3 regions of the Pseudoalteromonas sp. G5_S1_14_S5 genome follow, and region 2 is predicted to be linked to each of the others. Evidence: predicted binding sites of a transcription regulator. Region 2 holds the regulator's gene; each other region holds the start of a gene.
The links. Region 2 encodes sigma-54, which starts transcription at its own class of promoters, with help from an activator protein. Its sites were predicted from a motif close to GTTGGCACGNNNNTNGNNT; they were not measured.
Positions count from the first base shown of each region.

Region 1: the regulator sigma-54 is predicted to act here: its motif matches at 3,027-3,045, upstream of glnA (glutamate--ammonia ligase).
Region 3: the regulator sigma-54 is predicted to act here: its motif matches at 2,442-2,460, upstream of ACTRWI_RS11365 (4Fe-4S dicluster domain-containing protein).

Region 1 covers NZ_JBQKUM010000003.1:95,650-103,256, forward strand. Annotated here, with positions in the region: gene ACTRWI_RS01775 (DUF2959 domain-containing protein) at 1-33, shown strand, start outside; gene ACTRWI_RS01780 (AAA family ATPase) at 80-595, shown strand; gene typA (translational GTPase TypA) at 757-2,586, opposite strand; gene glnA (glutamate--ammonia ligase) at 3,149-4,558, shown strand; gene ACTRWI_RS01795 (DUF4124 domain-containing protein) at 4,787-5,344, shown strand; gene glnL (nitrogen regulation protein NR(II)) at 5,513-6,589, shown strand; gene glnG (nitrogen regulation protein NR(I)) at 6,698-7,607, shown strand, end outside.
Region 2 covers NZ_JBQKUM010000007.1:50,436-58,042, reverse strand. Annotated here, with positions in the region: gene pmbA (metalloprotease PmbA) at 1-1,200, shown strand, start outside; gene mgtE (magnesium transporter) at 1,295-2,650, opposite strand; gene ACTRWI_RS03735 (HPr family phosphocarrier protein) at 2,799-3,074, opposite strand; gene rapZ (RNase adapter RapZ) at 3,077-3,946, opposite strand; gene ptsN (PTS IIA-like nitrogen regulatory protein PtsN) at 3,948-4,409, opposite strand; gene hpf (ribosome hibernation promoting factor) at 4,411-4,698, opposite strand; gene ACTRWI_RS03715 (RNA polymerase factor sigma-54) at 4,760-6,220, opposite strand; gene lptB (LPS export ABC transporter ATP-binding protein) at 6,275-7,000, opposite strand; gene lptA (lipopolysaccharide transport periplasmic protein LptA) at 7,003-7,497, opposite strand; gene lptC (LPS export ABC transporter periplasmic protein LptC) at 7,478-7,607, opposite strand, start outside.
Region 3 covers NZ_JBQKUM010000032.1:21,325-28,931, forward strand. Annotated here, with positions in the region: gene ACTRWI_RS11350 (formate dehydrogenase accessory sulfurtransferase FdhD) at 1-813, opposite strand, end outside; gene ACTRWI_RS11355 (DUF3305 domain-containing protein) at 1,227-1,688, shown strand; gene ACTRWI_RS11360 (DUF3306 domain-containing protein) at 1,678-2,325, shown strand; gene ACTRWI_RS11365 (4Fe-4S dicluster domain-containing protein) at 2,627-4,294, shown strand; gene ACTRWI_RS11370 (TorD/DmsD family molecular chaperone) at 4,304-4,942, shown strand; gene ACTRWI_RS11375 (twin-arginine translocation signal domain-containing protein) at 5,021-5,221, shown strand; gene ACTRWI_RS11380 (formate dehydrogenase subunit alpha) at 5,232-7,607, shown strand, end outside.

The DNA.
Region 1 (7,607 bases), on a different contig from region 2:
GATAAGTTCCTTGCTCAGCTAAACCAGAAGTAACGCCTGAAAAGTCAAAACAAGATAAGCCCGTACGAATCCAATCATTATAACTGGCGGCCCTGGCGCCGAAAAAACCACTCTGATTAATGCCTTGGCTGATACGGATTACCCCACCTTCGCAGAGTCCTCTCGCCAATTAATAGAACAGCAAAGTCAGCTTAAAGACGGTATCTTACCTTGGGTAGACCTTCCTGGCTTTGCTGAGCTTTGTTTAGGTGTGATGAACAAGCAAAAAGACCAAGCCAATCAACATCCGATAGCCTTTCTCGATCGCGCTATTCCCGACATCTGTGGCTATTTGGCTCAGGCTAACTTAGAGATCGATGCGGCCAACCAAGAAGCAAGCCAAGGTTACCACTCTCAAGTATTATTCTGTCGCCCCGAGGTTTCGATCTATGTTCAAGATGAAGTGCGCCCTTACCCATTTGAAGAAGCGTTAGAGATTCACCACGCGCTAGTCAACGTCTATCAAGAGCTTGGGTATGAGGTAGTTGAAGTGCCGTTTATGTCGGTCGCTGAGCGAGTGCAGTTCGTTGAAAGCCACCTGGGAATTAAAAGCTAGATTCCAGATACCTCACTCCTCGATTCTGGAGTGACGATTCGCTAAATAGATATCGAACAGGCTCTTCGTATCCCGCATCTCGTAACTTAGCTAACTAAAAAACAAAAGCCCCGAGCAGCATCGCTACTCGGGGCTTTTTAAATTCAATCAGTTAAATCTGATTATTTCGCTGCACGTGAAGCACGTTTACGATCCGACTCCGTTAGGAACTTCTTACGGATACGGATGCTTTCAGGTGTTACTTCTACTAGCTCGTCGTCATCGATGAATTCTAGAGCTTGCTCAAGAGTCATGATGATTGGCGGAGTAAGAACCTGTGCGTCATCAGTACCAGATGCACGAACGTTCGTTAGCTGCTTACCTTTCAGTACGTTAACTGTTAGGTCGTTGTCACGGCTGTGGATACCAACAACCATACCTTCGTACACTTCAACACCGTGACCGATGAACATGCGACCACGCTCTTGTAGGTTGAATAGTGCGTTAGTTAGCGCTTTACCCATACCGTTAGAAATTAGTACACCGTTAACACGCTGGCCGATATCGCCGCCTTTGTGTGGACCGTAGTGATCGAATGTATGGTACAGAAGACCAGAACCTGAAGTTAGAGTCATGAACTCAGTTTGGAAACCGATTAGGCCACGAGATGGCATAACGAAGTCCATACGCACACGACCTTTACCGTCTGGAGACATGTCAGTCAGCTCACCTTTACGTAGACCGATGTTCTCCATGATGCCGCCTTGGTGCTCTTCCATGACGTCGATAGTTACAGTCTCGAACGGTTCCATTAGCTGACCATCTTCTTCTTTGATGATTACTTCTGGACGAGATACTGCTAACTCGAAGCCTTCACGACGCATGTTTTCGATCAGGATAGATAGGTGAAGTTCACCACGGCCTGATACGCGGAATTTGTCTGGATCGTCTGTTTGCTCAACACGAAGTGCAACGTTGTGTACCAGTTCTTTCTCTAGACGCTCAAGAATGTTACGTGAAGTTACGAACTTACCTTCTTTACCCGCGAATGGAGACGTGTTTACTTGGAACGTCATTGTTACTGTTGGCTCATCTACAGACAGTGCTGGAAGCGCTTCTACTGCGTTTTGTGCACAGATAGTGTCAGAGATTTTTAGCTCACCAAGACCAGTGATTGCGATGATGTCACCTGCGTTCGCTTGTTCAACTTCGTGACGCTCAAGACCTAGGTAGCCCATTACTGTGCCAACTTTGCCGTTACGAGTTTTACCGTCTGCGCTTACGATAGTTACTTGCTGGTTTGGTTTAACAGAACCACGAGTTACACGAGCAACACCGATAACACCAACATAAGAGCTGTAATCTAGCTGAGAAACTTGCATCTGTAGTGGACCGTCTAGGTCAACTTGTGGTGCTGCTACTTGTTCAACGATAGTTTGGAATAGTGGTTCCATGTCTTCGCCAGTTTCGCCTTCTTCTAGGCAAGCCCAACCGTTCAGTGCTGAAGCGTAAACTACTTTGAAGTCTAGCTGTTCGTCAGAAGCACCTAAGTTGTCGAATAGGTCAAATACTTGGTCCATAACCCAGTCAGGACGTGCGCCTGGGCGGTCAATCTTGTTGATTACAACGATTGGCTTAAGGCCGTGTGCGAATGCTTTTTGCGTTACGAAACGAGTTTGAGGCATTGGGCCATCTACTGCGTCAACGATCAGTAGCACAGAGTCGACCATAGACATGATACGCTCTACTTCACCACCGAAGTCCGCGTGTCCCGGAGTATCTACGATGTTGATGCGGTGATCGTTCCAGTCGATTGCTGTGTTCTTAGCAAGGATAGTAATGCCACGCTCTTTCTCGATGTCATTCGAGTCCATTACGCGCTCTTCAGTCTCACCACGAGATTCTAGTGTGCCTGATTGTTGTAGCAGTTTATCAACCAGCGTTGTTTTACCGTGGTCAACGTGCGCGATAATTGCGATATTTCTTAACTTATCAATCTGTGGAGTAGACATGGATTCTCGATTCACTCATAAAAGTAGCCGCACATCACCTCTACAATCAGGGTTAGTGCCACTAGCTTGATTAAAAAAACGGTCAATAATATACCAGATTCTAGCAAAAACCCCAGAAATATGTGATCTGAACCAAAGCCTTTTTATCAGTTAGCGATTCACATTGGCTTAACTTTGACTTAGTACAGTGTTGACTAGCAAAGTCTGTCGGGTTCTAAAACGTCTCGTACGCGAGTAACTCGCCAAAACTCCGGTTAAATAACAAAAGTGGATTGACAATGTCTGCAATTCATTGCTGAATGGTGTTCGCTTTCGTCTCATCTTGGTGCACCGACAAACAAACGCACCAACATGGTGCAAACAAAGATCATTTTGGTGCAAAACTAGAGGCAGGCGAAACAGAACAAAAAGTAAAGCATTGAAATTAATGGAATAATTTTTTTGGCACGCTTTTGGCAACAGATAAATCAGCATCGATTAATGCACTTGTTAGACATTAATCAATGCTGGTTTCAACCGAATCGAGCTAATACCAAATTAATAACACTGGAGGTTATCCAAGATGTCAGTAGAAAACGTACTATCGCTGATCCAAGAGAACGAAGTTAAATTTGTCGACCTACGCTTTACCGATACTAAAGGTAAAGAGCAGCATATCTCTATTCCTTCTCACCAAGTTGACGCAGACTTCTTCGAAGAAGGTAAAATGTTCGACGGCTCTTCAGTAGCTGGTTGGAAAGGCATCAACGAATCTGACATGGTAATGATGCCAGACGCATCATCTGCTGTTCTAGACCCATTCACAGAAGACGCAACGCTAAACATCCGTTGTGACATTCTAGAGCCTGCAACTATGCAAGGCTACGACCGTGACCCACGCTCAATCGCAAAACGTTCTGAAGAGTACATGCGTTCTACAGGTATCGCAGACACAGTTCTAATCGGTCCTGAGCCAGAGTTCTTTCTATTTGACGACGTTAAATTTGCAACTGACATGTCAGGTTCTTTCTTCAAGATCGACGACATCGAAGCAGCATGGAACACAGGTTCTGACGTAGAAGGCGGTAACAAAGGTCACCGTCCAGGCGTTAAAGGCGGTTACTTCCCAGTAGCTCCAGTTGATTCATCTCAAGACATCCGTTCAGCAATGTGTCTAGTAATGGAAGAGATGGGCCTAGTTGTAGAAGCGCACCACCACGAAGTAGCAACTGCGGGTCAAAACGAAATCGCAACTCGCTTCAACACGCTAACAACGAAAGCTGACGAAACTCAAATCTACAAGTACGTTGTACACAACGTTGCTCACGCATTCGGTAAAACAGCGACATTCATGCCTAAGCCACTAGTTGGTGATAACGGTTCTGGTATGCACGTTCACCAATCCCTAGCAAAAGACGGCGTTAACCTGTTTGCTGGTGATAAGTATGGCGGCCTATCTGAAATGGCTCTTTACTACATCGGTGGTGTTATCAAGCACGCTCGCGCCATCAACGCATTTGCTAACCCATCAACTAACTCGTACAAGCGTCTTGTACCAGGCTTTGAAGCACCAGTTATGCTTGCTTACTCTGCACGTAACCGTTCTGCTTCTATCCGTATCCCAGTAGTACCAAGCCCTAAAGCACGTCGTATCGAGCTACGTTTTGGTGACCCAGCAGCGAACCCATACCTATGCTACTCAGCAATGCTAATGGCTGGTCTTGACGGTATTAAGAACAAGATCCACCCAGGCGAAGCTATGGATAAAGATCTATACGACCTACCAGCTGAAGAAGCGGCAGAAATCCCAACTGTGGCTTACTCACTAAAAGAAGCTCTAGAGTGTCTAGACGCTGACCGTGAGTTCCTAACAGCTGGCGGTGTATTCTCTGACGACTTCATCGACTCTTACATCGACCTTAAGTCTCAAGATGTAGAGAAAGTAAACATGACAACTCACCCACTTGAGTTCGAACTGTACTACTCTGTTTAATCTCTGGTAGATAAGCTTTCTTACTGCAATCATGTAAGAATCGCTGACTAAATATTAGGCTCGCCTCGCAGGCGGGCCTTTTTTATCTTCTCCCAACCTCTCCTTCTTCGTAACATGCCTTAGATAATAGACAAAAACCCTCAGAGGCTGTCGAACTAAATACAATAAAATCAATAACAAACTAACGCCAAACGTGAAATCACCTAACGGTAAAAAGAGGCCAACCATATGAAAAACATACTGTTCCTAATCGGGTTAACAGTCGCATTCTCATGCTCAGCTCAAACGATTTATACCTGGGTAGATGAAGATGGCGTACTTCATTTTAGTGATACACCGACAGGCGAAGGCGCTAAGTCTCTTGAGCTTCCAGATGTTCAAGCTTCAGCACCCGCACCTAAATTCGAGCCATCGAAACCCGTTGACGACCAAGCCACCTCAACCCTTCCAAACCAAGAGCAACCAAAAATACAACAGACCGAGCGAGAAGTCCCAGCACCATTAGCTCTTACTATGCTCACTCCCATTCACGACCAAACTATTCGCAGTAATCGTGGCTTCCTCTCAATTCAAATCGAACTCAACCGTAAACTAGGCATTGGTGAACAGCTGCAATTGATGCTCGACGGGCGACGTTATGGCGCACCACAAACCCAGCCTAACTGGCAGTTGAAAGATATCGATCGCGGCACTCACACCATTGCAATTCAAGCACATAGAAGCGGCAAGCTTATTGCATCTACTAGTCCAGTCACCGTGTATTTACATCGAGCGACGATCAAGTAGGCTAATGGGTTAAAAGAGACTGAATAACATCAACTTTTACCTTTTCTCAGCAGCTTTTCGCGACTTTTATGAATTATCTTTAGCTTCTGATTGATATGCGCCATACTTGAACTTAGCTACGCACCAATTTGGTGCAGTGAGAAAAAACACCAGTTCAAGGACGAAACAGTGAATCGATCAGCCAAATGCGACAGCATAGATACACACCACCTTTCCAACGCCATTCTCGATAATATGGTGACATCGACATTGATGCTCGATGAACAGTTATACGTGCGATACGCCAACTCGGCAGCTGAACAACTCTTTTCACAAAGTGCGAGACGCATTGTTGATCACCCACTGAGTCAACTTATCCAACACGCTTCGCTCGACCTAGCACTGCTTACTCAGCCTCTGCAAAGCGGCCAGAGCATTACCGACAGTGACGTGACCTTTGTTGTCGATAACCGCCCGCTGATGCTTGAAGTGACGGTAAGCCCTATCACCTGGCAGCGCGAGACCCTATTGCTCGTTGAGATGCGCAAGATCGACCAACAAAGGCGCCTCAGCCAAGAGTTAAACCAACATGCACAACAACAAGCAGCGAAACTGTTAGTGCGTGGCTTGGCGCATGAAATCAAGAATCCATTGGGTGGCTTAAGAGGGGCGGCACAACTGCTTGGAAAGATGCTTCCCGATCAATCACTGAATGAATACACCCAGATCATTATTGAGCAGGCCGATCGCTTACGTGCCTTAGTCGACCGTCTGCTTGGTCCGCAAAAGCCGGGAACCAAGTCAGAAGAAAATCTCCATCAGATACTCGAAAAAGTCAGGCAGTTAGTCGAGCTCGAATCTGGCTCAACATTAGCTATCGAACGAGATTACGATCCTAGTCTGCCACCGATAGTGATGGACTCAGCCCAGGTTGAACAAGCGATGCTCAATATCGTGAGCAATGCGGCACAGATTTTAAAGGAGCAGGATTTAGGCAAGATCACCATTCGCACCAGAACGGTGCATCAAGCCAACATTCATGGTCAGCGGCACAAACTCGCAGCTCGTATTGAGATCAGCGATAACGGCCCGGGCATCCCCGATGAATTAAAAGACACCCTGTTCTACCCCATGGTCAGTGGGCGTGAGGGCGGTACAGGATTGGGACTATCGATATCTCAAAACCTCATCGACCAGCACAACGGAAAAATCGATGTTGAGAGCTGGCCGGGGAACACAACATTTACGATTTACTTGCCCATTTAAACGAAGCTTCACCTCTCGATAGAGAAACCAAGCTTCAGGCAAGGAACGAATACAGAACAATAAAAACAATGATTATCACAATAGATTTGGCTGCAAAGGAATTGAATTATGAGTAAGGGATACGTTTGGGTCGTGGATGACGACAGCTCTATCCGCTGGGTAGTAGAAAAGACACTTTCATCGGCTGATATAAAGTGTGAAACATTTGCTGATGCAGAGAGCGTACTGCTTGCACTTGAACGCGAAACACCTGATGTATTGGTGTCAGATATCCGCATGCCCGGCATTGACGGTATTGAGCTATTGCATCAAGTGCATCAACGCTCTCCCGATCTACCGGTGATTATCATGACGGCGCACTCCGACTTAGATGCCGCGGTGAATGCTTATCAAAAAGGTGCCTTTGAATATCTGCCTAAGCCATTTGATATCGATGAGACACTTACCCTCGTAGAGCGAGCGATCGCTCACAGCCAAGAACAAAAGCGCGAACAAGCTAACGAAGCTTCTGAAGAGACCAACGCCCCTGAAATTATTGGTGAAGCACCAGCAATGCAGGAAGTATTTCGTGCCATCGGCCGTTTGTCTCGCTCATCGATATCGGTATTGATTAACGGGGAATCGGGGACCGGTAAAGAGCTGGTTGCTCATGCTTTACACCGCCACAGCCCAAGAGCAAAGAAGCCATTCATTGCCCTCAATATGGCGGCAATACCGAAAGACCTCATCGAATCCGAACTGTTTGGTCACGAGAAAGGTGCCTTTACTGGCGCTAACAGCGTTCGCCAAGGACGCTTTGAACAAGCCAACGGTGGCACCCTATTTCTAGATGAAATCGGTGACATGCCACTCGATATTCAAACTCGTTTGTTGCGTGTACTTTCTGATGGTCAGTTCTATCGTGTCGGCGGTCACTCTGCAGTTAAGGTGGACGTTCGTATCGTCGCCGCTACCCACCAAGATCTTGAGCGATTAGTGCATGAAGGCGATTTCCGTGAAGATTTGTTCCACCGACTCA
Region 2 (7,607 bases):
TGTGAAGTGGAAAACGTTGAATTTAATAGTGATGGTGCGCTAGGCATTACTGTTTATCGCGGCCAGAAAAAAGGCAGTGCGTCTACATCTGATCTGAGTGAAAAAGCGATTGCTCAAACAGTCGCAGCGGCACTTGATATCGCTCAGTACACTTCAGAGGATCCGTTCGCTGGTCCTGCAGCAAAAGCATACATGGTGAAAGAGATTCCAGACTTGGATCTTTTCCACCCTGATGAACCAAACCCAGACTACGCGGCTGAGATTGCAATTGCAGCTGAGAAACAAGCGCTATCTTACAGCGATAAAATCAAACAAAGTGATGGTGCAAGCTACGACAGTCATTACGGTGTTAAGGTCTATGGTAACAGCCATGGCCTGCTAGCCAGTTATGCATCAAGCCGCCATAGCACGAGCTGTTGCGTGATTGGTGAGGGGGCTAATGGTGAAATGGAACGTGACTATAGCTATACCGTTGCACGTCACCGCGATGAGTTATGGACGCCTGAACGAGTAGGTCAAGAAGCAGCAGAAAAGACGATTAGCCGTTTAGATGCGAAAAAGCTAGCAACAGGTCAATACCCGATAATGTTCGCCAATGATGTAGCGACTGGCCTTATTGGTCACCTAGTGATGGCGATCAGTGGTGGTAACCTATACCGCAAAGCGTCTTTCCTATTGGATCATCTAGGTCAGAAAATCTTGCCGGATTGGTTCAACATCTCTGAGCGTCCTCATATTTTACGCGGTTTGGCATCTAGTCCATTTGATAGTGAAGGTGTACTTACCCAAGATCGAGAAATCATCACTGATGGTGTGCTTGCAACCTACCTACTAACGAGTTACGCAGCACGTAAAATGGATATGACTCCGACGGGTCATGCTGGTGGTATTCATAACTGGTTCGTTAAATCGACAGGCCAAAACTTTAGGCAGATGCTTAAAGAGTTGGGTACAGGTTTCCTCGTAACTGAAGTGATGGGCCAAGGCGTGAATACCGTAACGGGCGATTATTCTCGTGGTGCGGCAGGTTTCTGGGTTGAGAATGGAGAAATCCAATACCCAGTATCGGAAGTGACGATCGCGGGTAATCTAAAAGACATGTTCAATCAGATCGTTGCCGTCGGTAACGACGTTGAAACACGCTCTCAAATTCAAACGGGTTCTATCCTGCTTGAGTCTATGAAAGTGGCAGGCGAGTAATTCACTTAACGCCAACATGAAGAAATAAAAAAGGGAGCCGATGACTCCCTTTTTTATGCAGTGTTTCGCTGTTAAAGCGGTTTATGATGACAACTTAGATAAGTATGGTCGCTAAGCCTAAGAACACTGATAGGCCAATAACATCGGTTACTGTGGTCAGTGCCATACCACCGGCTAATGCTGGGTCGATATTCATCTTCTTCAGCATCACAGGAATGGTTACACCGGCGATACCAGCCACTATCAAGTTGGTCATCATTGCGGCTGAGATGATGCTCCCCAGTATCCAGTTGCCTTTCCAAGCTACCACAATACCACCAATGATAACGGCCCATAGAACGCCGTTGAGGAAGCCGATAGCCGCTTCTTTGAATAGTAGTTCGCGTTTGTTACTGTCACCGATATGACCAAGTGCTAAACCACGAATTACTAGAGCAACGGTTTGGTTACCAGCAACACCACCCATCGACGGTACAATCGTCATCAGAACCGCAATCGCAGCCATTTGGTCGAGCGTTGCTTCAAACATGTTGGAAACAGATGCGGCAGCAAGCGCTGCTAGAACGTTAGCACCAAGCCATACGCTACGACGACGAGCCGATTTTACGACCGGTGCGAAGGTATCTTCGTCATCATCCATACCCGCCATACTCATCATTGAGTGTTCGGCATCTTCACGGATAACATCAACCACGTCATCGATGGTGATACGACCAACGAGATGTTGGTTGCTGTCGACAACCGGTGCTGAAACCCAGTTACGACGTTCAAATAAGCTCGCGATATCTGAAGCGCTGGTCTCGACAGAGATGGCTTCATCTGCATCGTCCATCACTTCTGAAACTGCGATATCAGGCTGAGTCGTAATCAGTGTCGTCAGTGACAAATTACCAATAAGGCGCTCTTCTTCATCAATGACATACAGAGCATCGGTTGCATCAGGCAGTTCGCCACGCATACGCAAATAACGCAGTACAACATCAACATCGACATCACCACGAATCGTGATTACGTCGGTATTCATGATCGCACCAGCAGAGTCTTCTGGGTACGATAGGGCGGTTTCAACTAGTGCACGATCGGCGGAGTCCATTTGAGAAAGGACTTCGCGAGAAACATCGTCAGGTAGGCTTCGAAGTACGTACGCGACGTCATCAGTCTCCATGCCCTCGGTCGCTTCGGCCAAGGTCTCTGGTGCCATTTTTGATACAAGAGCATCTTTGACGTCTTCGTTTAGTTCATCAAGAATTTCACCGTAGTCTTCTGGATCGGTGAGTTGCCAGAGTACGTCACGACTTTTGCGAGGGGAGGCTTCTAAAAGGTGTGCAATATCCTCAGGCTCCATGTCCTGAAGTTGTCGGCGTACGTGTACAAATCGGCCGTTTTCTAGGGCTTCGCTGACTTCTTGGAGGGTTTGGTGAGCTTGGTCGAATTCTAATTGCTCTGCCATATTTTCCTCCTATCTCATTATTCTTACAATGTTTGGAATAGTAACTTAATTCTTGGGCTTATTTAAATCATAAACTTAGGTAGAACTAAGATTTAATATAGGTTGGTTCACCGTTTGATTTTACGTCGTTATGAGTAAAGCGTCTTAGCTACTCACCTTCATCAAATTTATCTTCGATAAGGTGGCAAACGGCATCAAGTGCTTGTTGTGAATCAGTCCCCGAAGCTTGAATCGTGATGTGTTGTCCCTGTGCGGATTCCAGCATCAATAGTCCCATCACGCTGTCTGCGGTAGCACTTTTATCTTCTTCACTATGAATTGTGATAGTGGCATCAAAGCTTTGTGCAAGCTCAACCAACTTTACGGCCGCTCTAGCGTGAAGACCCAAGCGGTTTTGGATCAGTACAGTTCGAGTTAATTCCATGGTTAGCCCTGTTGGTGCTTCTCTAAAGAGGCATGTCTGATTTGAACTTGATGCCCAAGTTGTTCGAAGTATTCGCCAATTTTCTGCGTTAGATACACCGAGCGGTGCTTACCACCAGTACAGCCAATGGCAACCGTTAGGTAACTGCGATTGTTTTTCTCTAACATTGGCAGCCAATGTTCAACAAAGCCTTGAATCTGTTGTTTGAGTTCAATCACTTCTTGATGTTGCTCTAGGAAGGAGTGAATCGGGGCATCAAGGCCTGTCATTGGTCGTAGGTCAGGTTCCCAGTGAGGGTTTGGCAAGAAGCGAACGTCAAACACGTAGTCGGCATCGCTTGGCAGACCAAATTTAAAGCCAAAAGACTGAAAGACGATGATCAGCTCTTGCTTCTCTTTGCCTTCAATTCTAAAGCGCACTTTTTCACTCAACTCGTAGAGGTTGCAGTCACTGCTATCAATCACAATGCTCGCTTGTCCTGCTAGAGGGCTGAGAAGTGTCTTTTCTAAATCAATAGCCTGCTCCAGAGAAAGCTTCTCTTGGCCAATTGATAAAGGGTGGATTCTGCGGGTTTCACTGTAGCGCTTGAGGAGCGTCTGCTTACAGGCATCGAGGAACAATACATCAACATCGATGTTGGTAGCTGACTCGAGTTGCTCAAGCGTGTCGGTGACTAACTGAGGCTCTTTCGGTAGGTTACGTATATCAATACTTACCGCAACGTTTTGGTTGCTTTCGCGTACTGATTCGACAAAGTTGTTGAGCAGGTTTACCGGTAGATTATCGACACAGTAGTAGCCCAAGTCTTCTAGGACTCGTAAAGCTACACTTTTACCGGCCCCTGATTGGCCACTAACCACGATTAATCGCATGTTATTGCTCGCAAGTTGGCACTTGAATCATGATGTCGTAAAGCTCTTGATCGCTCTGAGCATTACGTAACTGTTTAAGCGTCTGCTTGTCGTTTAGTCGTTCTGCCATACAAGAAAGGGTTTTCAGATGCTCTTTACACTGTTCGCTAGGAACCAGCAGAGCAAATAGTAGGTCGACAGGACGGTTATCAATCGCATCAAATTCGATCGGATCTTGGCATTGCAGTAATACAGCAATCGCTTTATCACTGACATTCATACGAGCATGGGGTATGGCGATACCATTACCAATACCGGTACTGCCCATCTTCTCGCGGCTCAACATGCATTCGAATAGCTCTGTTGAATCTTGACCACAGCTCTCTGCTGCGATTTGACTGATGAGCTCAAGAGCTCTTTTTTTGCTTGTGCATTGGACTGCACTTTTGGTGCAGTCCAATGAAAGTACTTCGCTTAATTGCATGTTAGTGACTACTTAGCTTTTCTTTGTGCTTGTTGAGTTGGCGAACGAGTTTATCAACCAACGCATCAATCGCAGCATACATGCTTCCATCTGTTGCTGTTGCATGAATCTCGCCTTGGTTTACGTGAAGGGTCGCTTCTGCAATTTGATTGATTTTCTCAACTTTTAAAACAACCTGAACACTATTGATATGATCAAAGAAGCGTTCAAGCTTGTCGAATTTGGTGTGAACATAGTCTTGCATTGAATCGGTAAGATCAACGTGATGGCCTTGAATATTGATTTGCATAGACTTTCCTTTTCAGTTGGTGCCCGATAATAGCGATTGAGTTAAGAGTAACTCAATGAGCTTATAGTAGGCGTTTACGCTGACTCGATGGGGCAATGCCCAGAGACTCACGGTATTTCGCTATCGTACGTCTAGCTACCTGAATTCCTTGGTCAGCCAGTAAAGCAGCTATCTTGCTATCACTGAGAGGCTTAGCGGTATTTTCTGCCGCAACAAGCTTCTTAATGAGTGCTCGAATTGCTGTCGATGAACATTCACCGCCATTGTCAGTACTGACATGGCTCGAGAAAAAGTATTTCAGTTCGAAGATGCCACGAGGCGTATGCATGAACTTTTGAGTTGTCACACGAGAGATCGTGGATTCGTGCATATCAACGGCTAAAGCAACATCGTTGAGTACCATTGGCTTCATCGCTTCTTCGCCATGTTCGAAGAAATCGCGCTGATGTTCAACAATGCATCGCGCAACTTTGAGTAGCGTCTCATTTCGGCTTTCCAAGCTTTTGATTAACCACTTCGCTTCTTGCAAGTTTGAGCGAATGTATTGGTTATCAGCGCTGTTGCCTTTACTGCCTAAGTCAGCGTATTGCTGATTGACTTTCAGCTTTGGCACACTATCCGGGTTAATGGTCACTAACCATTTACCTAGATCTTTAAATACCGACACATCAGGAACCACATATTCGGTTTCGTCTGGCGTAATCTTACTGCCAGGTCGTGGGTCCAGTTGTTGAATGAGCTGTAGAACCTCACGTAGCTCTGCTTCTTTCAACTTGGTTTCCTTGATCACGAGTTTGTAATCACGATTACCGAGTTGGTCAATATGGCTAGTAAGTACTAACTGAGCTTCTTCAAGCCAAGGTGTGTCTTGTGGGAAAGTCGCCAGTTGTAGCAGTAAGCAATCTTGAAGATTTAGCGAGCCAACACCCAATGGATCAAACTGTTGGATTCTTTTGCGTACTGCTTCGATTTCATCAAGCTCTATGTCTTCACTGTCGAAGTTTTCAAGGATATCTTCACAAGATACGGTGAGATAGCCATAGTCATCAATGGCATCGATTAGCGCGAATGCAATGCTTCGGTCTGTTTCTGTGAAGGGGGTGAGGTCGAGTTGCCAAAGTAGGTAATCGTGCAAGCTTTCGGTGGTTTCACCTTGATATACAGGCATGTCGTCATCGATAGCAATACCAGTGTTACCTGTATTTGCGCTGTAGACATCTTCCCAAGTTGTGTCGATCTCGAGCTCGTTTCCAATCTCTGATTTTTCGATTAAGTCTGAGCTGTCAGGTAAGTCTTGCTCTGCGGCTTCAACTGTTTCTTTCTCGTCACTGCTAGGCTTTTCTTCCGATGATGGCGTTTCTTCATTGCCTTCTTCGACATCGAGTAATGGGTTAGATTCAAGTGCTTCTTGGATCTCTTGTTGCAAATCTAAAGTAGACAATTGCAGCAAACGAATCGCTTGCTGCAATTGAGGCGTCATTGCTAACTGTTGGCCTAGCTTAAGTTGTAATGAGGGTTTCATTCAGTGTTACTTACCTAGTTATTATTCTTAGAACTCTCGATACTCTCTATATAATCATAGACGGAATTGTTCGCCTAGATAAACTTGTTTAACTTGTTCGTTATTGAGAACATCTTCAGGAGTACCCTCTGCGATCAGGTGTCCTTGGCTCACGATGTAGGCCTTTTCACACACGTCTAATGTTTCACGAACGTTGTGGTCGGTAATCAAAACACCCAAACCGCGATCGCGCAGGTGTTCGATGATTTTCTTGATATCGATAACAGAGATCGGGTCAACACCAGCAAACGGTTCATCTAGCAAGATAAACTGAGGGTTTGCTGCTAGAGCGCGAGCGATTTCAACACGACGACGTTCACCACCCGAAAGTGCCATACCATTACTGTGACGGATATGTTGGATGTGGAACTCTTCTAGAAGGTCTTCTAGTTTGTCCTGACGCTGTTCATTAGTCATCTCATTACGGGTCTGTAAAACCGCCATGATATTGTTCTCTACAGACAGCTTACGGAAGATTGATGCTTCCTGAGGCAGGTAACCGATACCAAGACGCGAACGGCTATGCATTGGCAAGATACTGATATCTCGGTCGTCAATGCTGATGGTACCTTCGTCACGAGCAACTAAGCCTACAATCATGTAGAAGGATGTCGTTTTACCGGCACCATTAGGACCAAGTAAACCGACGATCTGGCCTGACTCAACCTGTAGGCTTACGTCAGTCACTACTTTACGTTTGCTGTATGTTTTCGCTAGGTTTTGCGCTTTAAGGACGGCCATGGCTACTTATTCACTTCCGTTGGTTGTAAAACCGTTGATACTCGCTTGTTCTCACCACTGTCAGCGACTAGCTTCTGAGAGCTAATCTGGTAAGTGATCTTAGAGCCACGGATGACACTGCTATCTTGAGATAGCATTGCATTCTTGGTCATGATCAGTTTGTCGGCAACAAGCTGGTAATGCAGGTCGTCCGCTTCACCGTAGAGCGTCTTTCCGTCATCATTCAGCTGAGAGAAGGTCGCCGGTTTACCGAAGCCTTGAATGTCTTCAATTTCACCGTTTACGGCGTTGCGGGTAACAATAACCTTATCTGCATTGATATTGATGCTGCCTTGTTTAAGGTTTACATCACCAATGAAGGTTACTTGGTTACTTTTCATATCCAATTGCTGGCTGTCTGAGTCAATGTAGACAGGTTGCTCGCTATCAGAAGATAGGGCGTAGACATTTGGTGCCGCAAGAGTCAAAGCGAATAAACTAAGGTGTAAGAGTTTCATATCTACCTTGAACAGAATTAAAGAGAGTCGCATTGTTGGTACCGAAGTTACCTTTTATTGCTTGACCCTCATTTTCAAAAAATGTACCGATCATATGGACCGGAGTATCT
Region 3 (7,607 bases), on a different contig from region 2:
GTTGAAATCTATCTTGTCTGCACCTGTAAAGACTTGGAAACGTAAGCCTTTAGCTCGAGCAATAGTAGTGATACCGAACTTCTGCGCTAAATCTAAACCCATTTGGGTCACGCCAGAACGTGATAGGAGAACAGGAATACCCATCTGCGCCACTTTGATGACCATTTCAGAGGTAAGGCGACCTGTGGTGTAGAAGATCTTGTCTGCGCCATCTTCTTTGTTGAGCCACATCTCACCCGCAAGGGTATCAACGGCATTGTGACGACCTACATCTTCCACAAACGACAACACTTGGTCATCTTTGCACACCGCACAACCGTGAACCGCACCCGCTTTCTTATAGGTGTCGTTATAGTGGGTCAGGGCTTCCAGAGCAGTATAGATCTCAGATTGCTTAATCTTGGTTTGAGGCACTTGGTAATCTTCCAACTGCTTAATCACATTGCCGTACATGGTGCCTTGACCACAGCCAGACGTCACCGTCTTCTTCTTCAATGCTTGCTCAAGTTGGCTTGTGTCTTCTTTAGTGATGACCGCTGCAGAGCTGGTTTCCCAATCAATAATGATAGATTCAACGGCTTCTGGATCAGAAAGGAAGCTTTGGTTTTTCAAATAACCTAAGACTAACGCTTCCGGGCGAGAGCCCAATGTCATCAAAGTGACGATCTCTTTCCAGTTCAGCATTACCGTAAAAGGGCGCTCACAAGCGATTTGTTTTGTTAGCTTCTCACCATATTCGTCAAACACTTCAACTTCGATGGTCTGAAGTGGGTTTTCACTGGTTTTTATTATGTTTGGTTTTACCACAGTCACGTCCTACTTAATGAGATAGCGATTTTATGAGATAGGCGTTAACAAGAGCAGCATAGCTCTCGTTACTCAATGCGTTAGTTTGTATGTGTCATTATCGTTCACGCTTCAATGAATAACCATACGACAGCATGGCGAAGAGCGTTTGCAAATCTTATTCCAAAATAACGGGGATTCGTTAAAACATGAAGCATTAGATTAAAATAGCGCAAAATATGAGAGTTCACGGAGACTAACTGTCTCAAACCAGCGCAATCGACTAACGTTATAAAGGTAAATTAGCGACAGACGCAACACAGATACGGTAAGACTCAAGCTGTATTGGCGTGTTTATTGCTTTGTAGAGGGTATATGATTATACGAAGTACAAAATGTCCTACGTATGATCAGAATAAAGAAAATCAATTGGGTGCAGTATGTCTGAGATAAAAGAATTCCAAGAACACTACGAAAAAACAATATCAGCTTGGCCAATAGGTGTCCAAAGAATAGAGAAAGAGATCAAAACTGGTATTTGGGTAACGACTCAATGGGAACTCATCGGTTTTGAATTATTACCTGAAAATGAAACCCCAGACGTATGTTTGCTCCAGTTACACAAAGACGAACGTACCGACTACCGCTTCAATCTAAGCTCTCAGCAACCTAAGCTATTCTTAGTTATGGATAATGTTGACTCCGGTAAACCTATTATTCAATTACTGACGGCGTCACAAACAGTCGCAGGCCAGTACATGGACGGAGATAACCAAGTATTGTCTTACAACATGCCTTTACCTGTACAAGCGTGGATGGAAGCCTTTATCGGTCGTCATGGTGAATTATTAGAAGCAAGACGCAAGAAGCGTAAAGGGGCAGGTCGTTCTAATGGCAACTAACTTTTTTAGCCGTTGGTCTCAACGAAAGCTCGATGAATCGACTGACAAAGCGCTCGAAGCTGAACAGCCTGTTGAGGAAACTTCGTTTACTTCTTCTGAGCCAGCTTCTCAAACACTCAGCTCAGCTGAAGAACTCGCACCAAATGACCCAACTTCTATCGAGCCAACTGACGCTTTAGAAGAGTCTGCTGACACTAAAGAGTCGGCATCAGAGACTACTGAAGAGCTATCTATGGCTCAATTATTGGTATCAGAAGCATCAGAAAGCGTAAAAAAAGCCGCATTACGTAAATTCTTTCTCTCAGAAGAGTTTAACGTGCGTGATGGCTTAGACGATTACGATGACGATTACAGTAATCTTAAGTCACTTTCTGAAGGTGTCGCTGAAAGCTTACGTGATTGGGTAAAAGAGAAGGTAGAAGAAGAAACCCCAAGCGAACAAGAGCAAGTTACTGAAAATCAAGAAGAAGCTTCAATTAATAACGCTGAAGAAGCGGAATCAGATCTTGTTATAAGTGACGAAATTACGGGACAAGAAAAAGAACTGTATAAAAACATAGTATCAGATAATTTCGACACCGACGCTATCGAAAAAGACCCAAAAGAGGTGAGACAAAATATACCACACAAAGAATAGGTACATTTTGACTAAACACTCAATGAACCGCTTGCGACAAAATGTCCCAAGCGGTTTTTTTATTATAAATATCGATTTAGTTTCAACCTAATCCATTGAAAATATTGAATTATTAAATTGGCACGGCACTTGCTAATACTAGTCCGTTATCGACTTTTTTGTAGATAACTCGCGTAAACTTGACGAGTGAATGAATAGTTAACGAGGCCATCAGTTGTTAACTGATTACTCAGCAAGTGCTCTAACGCTACCTACAATCAAGATTGAACAGATTATCCATATCCAAAAATGGAACTGAGCAATGCTTAAACAATTATTAGAACAAGCAACTTCAAATAACGCAAAAGCGAGGCTGTATGCGTTTGAGAATACCGTTGAGTTAACAAACCTAATTCCACCGACAGTCAGTTATGAAAGTGGTGGTAATACACTAATTATTGGTCCAACTGCGATCATTGAAAGTGCTGCGGCTCAATTGCCTCAGTTAACAAGCCTGACACTACTTTCAACAGACGGTGCCAAAGCGACCAATGCTGAGTCAGAGCTTTACTACGCAAATACTGTTCAGGTTTCTGGATTCCTTGGTACGTTCGAAGTTCTAATCGAAAACAAAGGCCTAACCAATAACCTTGCGAAAGTAGCAATCAATCATGACTGTTTTGATGTGGTTTTGGATTTATGTCTGAATAGCTGCATGACAGAAGAAGTGCCTGTTCCTGGTTATTACCCGGTAGGGCGCGGTTATCCAAAACTGGCTGAAGCGCTAGAAGAAATTCCTACGTTAATGGGCACGTTTGACAAGCCTAAGTTCTTCCGTTTGGACACAGACCTATGTGCACACAGTTCTCGTGGTGTGAAAGGTTGTGAGCGTTGTGTTGATGCTTGTCCTGCTGGTGCACTCTCAAGTGAAGGCTCTGATAAGACGGGTCACAAGATTGAGATCAACCCTTACCTATGCCAAGGCGTAGGTACTTGTGCAACGAGCTGTCCGACAGAAGCTATCTCTTACGCATTGCCTAACCCTGATGATACTCAAAAATTCATTGAACGTACGCTCGCTAACTACGAGCAAGCGGGCGGTTTGGATCCAATTGTACTTATCTGTAGCTCACGTCATGAAACCTACAACGCGATGGCACTTAAAGCGCTACCGGACAACGTGATTCCTATTGTTGTCGAAGAGCTGCCATCTATTGGTATCGATACTTGGTTTGCAGCATTGGTTAATGGTGCGACTCAAGTTCTGTTTGCGGCATCTCGCTTTATGCCAGAAACGATCATTCGTGTTCTGAATAACGAAGTAGGGATTGCTCAAGAACTACTAGACCAAATCGGTATTCCGAAAGCAACCATCGATATTTTGTACTTAGAATCTCTACGTGAAGGTCCTCCAACACTGTGTGTGGATTCGTTTGACCTTGCACTTGGCGATCTTCAAGGCAATAAGCGTCAACGTCTATTCACAGCACTTGATGCGATGTCTTCAGCTCGTATTCCTGTTGAGAATATTGTTGAGCTTCCGTCAAACGCTCCTTACGGAAACGTTTCGTGTGATAGCAAAGATTGTACGTTATGTATGAGTTGTGTGGCTGTATGTCCAACACGTGCACTTCATACCGACGGAGCTTCTCCATCTCTTAAATTTGTAGAACAAGACTGTATTCAATGTGGCCTGTGTGAAAAGGCATGTCCTGAAAATGTTCTAACTCTTACGCCTCGAATGAACTGGGTGAAAGAAGAACGTCAGAAAGCGGTTGTGATTCATGAAGAGAAAGCAGCGGAATGTGTACGTTGCCACAAACCATTCGCACCTCAGTCTATGATCGACATGCTACAGAACAAGTTACGCGGTCACTCTCACTTTTCAGATGAAGCGGCGATTAATCGTATTGCTATGTGTGAAGACTGCCGTGTGGTGGATATGTTCGATTCAATGGCTCAAGACCCATTGAAACAATTGAAATACTAGGAGTTAGCCTTGGAAACGAATTTGGATCAGGCACAAGAACAGACACTAAGAACTGAGATCTACTTGGTTCTATCTGCACTATTTCGTTGCGCACCTTCTGAAGAGGTGATCGACTTTCTAAAAACGCTAGACATTGAAGCATCTGAAAGCGCAATGCAGAAAGCTTGGGTTGCTATTCAAAAAGCGGCAACAGAATCAAATCGAGAAGCACTAGAAGATGAATATCAAGATCTTTTCATCGGCATTGGTCGCGGAGAGGTCGTTCCATTTGGTTCTTGGCATCGCACTGGCGCCATGATGGAGAAGCCATTGGCTGATATTCGTCATGATTTAGAGCTTTTAGGCATTGAGCGTGATGATCAAGTGAAAGAGCCAGAAGATCACATCGCGGCGCTATGTGAAGTGATGGCGATGCTAACGGCTGAGGAAGAAGCACTGCAACAAGCGGTATTCAATAAGCACCTTGGCCCTTGGTTTAACTCTTTCATACGTCAGCTTGCAGGGGCAGAAAGCGCGAACTTCTACAAATCAGCCGCTCAGCTATGTGAAGCATTCTTAACGTTAGAACAAGTGCGTTTTAGCGTGAATACAAAAAGCAGTAAGCACAAATTAAAGATTGATGTGAAAAACGTCACTGATTACGAGTAATCGAGCAGTACGCGATTATATCGATAGAGGGGCATTAAACCTCCAAAAAAAGATCTACCGTAAGGTAAGGAAGCAATGATGAAAGATAATAAAGATATAAATACAAGCCGTAGGGATCTACTCAAAGGCTTGACGACTGCAGCCGTTGCTGGTGCCGTTGTTGCTGGTACAACTAAAGTGGCAACCGCTTCAGAAACCATTGAAATTTCGAAAGAAGATGTGAAGAAGACTGGCTATCGTGAAACGCAACACATTCGCGATTACTACGACACACTTTAGGAGGTAACGGATGAAACTTGTCAAACGCTCCGATAGTGTGAGCAAAGAAACCAATCAGCTCGGTGTGTCTCGACGTGCCTTCATGAAAAATACTTCATTAGCTGCTGGTGGTGCGGTCGTTGGTGCAAGTCTATTTGCACCAGCCATGATGAAGAAAGCACAGGCTAAAGCAGTCGATCCAGAAGCGAAAACAGAAGTGAAACGTACTATTTGTTCTCACTGTTCTGTGGGCTGTGGTATCTACGCTGAAGTTCAAAACGGTGTTTGGACAGGTCAAGAGCCTGCATTCGATCACCCATTTAACGCTGGTGGACACTGTGCGAAAGGTGCAGCACTTCGTGAGCACGGCCACGGTGAGCGTCGTCTTAAGTACCCAATGAAATTAGAAGGCGGTAAGTGGAAAAAGCTTTCTTGGGAACAAGCGATTGAAGAGATCGGTAACAAAGCGCTAGAACTTCGTAAAGAGTCTGGCCCTGATTCAGTTTACTTCCTAGGTAGTGCGAAACACAGTAACGAGCAAGCTTACGCATTCCGTAAGATGGCGTCGCTTTGGGGCACGAACAACGTTGACCACCAAGCGCGTATTTGTCACTCAACCACAGTAGCCGGTGTTGCAAACACTTGGGGTTACGGTGCAATGACAAACTCGTTCAATGACATGCACAACTGTAAATCGATGCTGTTCATTGGTTCAAACCCTGCAGAAGCTCACCCAGTAGCGATGCAACACATCTTGATCGCGAAAGAGAAGAACAACTGTAAGATCGTTGTTGCGGATCCTCGTCGTACGCGTACTGCTGCGAAATCAGATCACTACGTTTCTCTTCGTCCAGGTTCTGACGTTGCGTTTATCTGGGGTGTGTTATGGCACGTCTTTGCAAACCAATGGGAAGACAAAGAGTTCATTAAACAACGTGTATTCGGAATGAAAGAGATCCGTGAAGAAGTGGCGAAATGGACCCCAGCAGAAGTTGAACGTGTAACTGGTGTTAGTGAAAAAGACGTATACCACACAGCGAAACTACTTTCTGAAAACCGTCCGGGTTGTATCGTTTGGTGTATGGGTGGTACTCAGCACACGACTGGTAACAACAACACACGTGCTTACTGTGTACTTGAACTTGCGCTAGGTAACATAGGTAAATCAGGCGGCGGTGCAAACATCTTCCGTGGTCACGATAACGTACAGGGCGCAACTGACCTTGGCGTACTTTCTGACACTCTTCCGGGCTACTACGGCTTGTCTGAAGGTTCTTGGCGTCACTGGTCAAAAGTTTGGGATATCGACTTTGACTGGGTGAAAGGCCGTTTCGACGACAACGCATACGGTGGTCAAAAACCAATGAATAGTGCAGGTATTCCTGTATCTCGTTGGGTTGATGGCGTACTTGAAGACAAAGACAAGATTCGTCAACGCGAAAACATCCGCGCGATGTTCTACTGGGGTCACGCGGTAAACTCTCAGACTCGTGGTCCAGAGATGAAGAAGACGATGCAGAAGCTGGATATGATGGTTATTGTTGACCCATACCCAACGGTTGCAGCGGTAATGAACGATCGTACCGACGGCGTTTACCTGCTACCAGCAACGACTCAATTTGAAACCCACGGCAGTGTAACGGCGTCAAACCGTTCTCTTCAATGGCGTGACAAAGTCGTTGAGCCTCTGTTCGAATCTAAACCTGACCACGAAATCATGTACTTGCTTTCTAAGAAGCTTGGTTTCTCTGATCAGCTGTTCAAGAACATTCGTGTTGAGAACAACCAACCTCTCATTGAAGACATTACACGAGAATTCAATAAAGGTATGTGGACGATTGGCTACACAGGTCAAAGCCCTGAGCGTTTGAAGGAGCACCAACAGAACTGGCATACGTTCGACAAAACGTCTCTAGAAGCAGAAGGCGGTCCAGCAAATGGCGAGACTTACGGTCTACCTTGGCCATGTTGGGGCACACCGGAGATGAAACACCCTGGTACACACATCCTTTACGATACGTCTAAGACGGTTGCTGAAGGTGGTGGTAACTTCCGTACTCGTTTCGGTGTTGAGTTTGAAGGTCAAAGCCTACTGGCTGAAGACAGCTACTCGAAAGGCTGTGAGATCAAAGACGGTTACCCAGAGTTCAGCGACAAACTACTGAAACAACTGGGTTGGTGGGATGATCTAACTGCAGAAGAGAAAGCGTCTGCTGAAGGCAAAAACTGGAAGACTGACGTTTCAGGTGGTATCCAACGTGTGGCAATTAAACACGGTTGTATCCCATTTGGAAATGCGAAAGCACGTGCGATTGTTTGGACATTCCCAGACCGTGTACCACTGCACCGTGAGCCGCTTTACACGCCACGTCGTGACCTAGTTGCTGATTATCCAACATGGGATGAC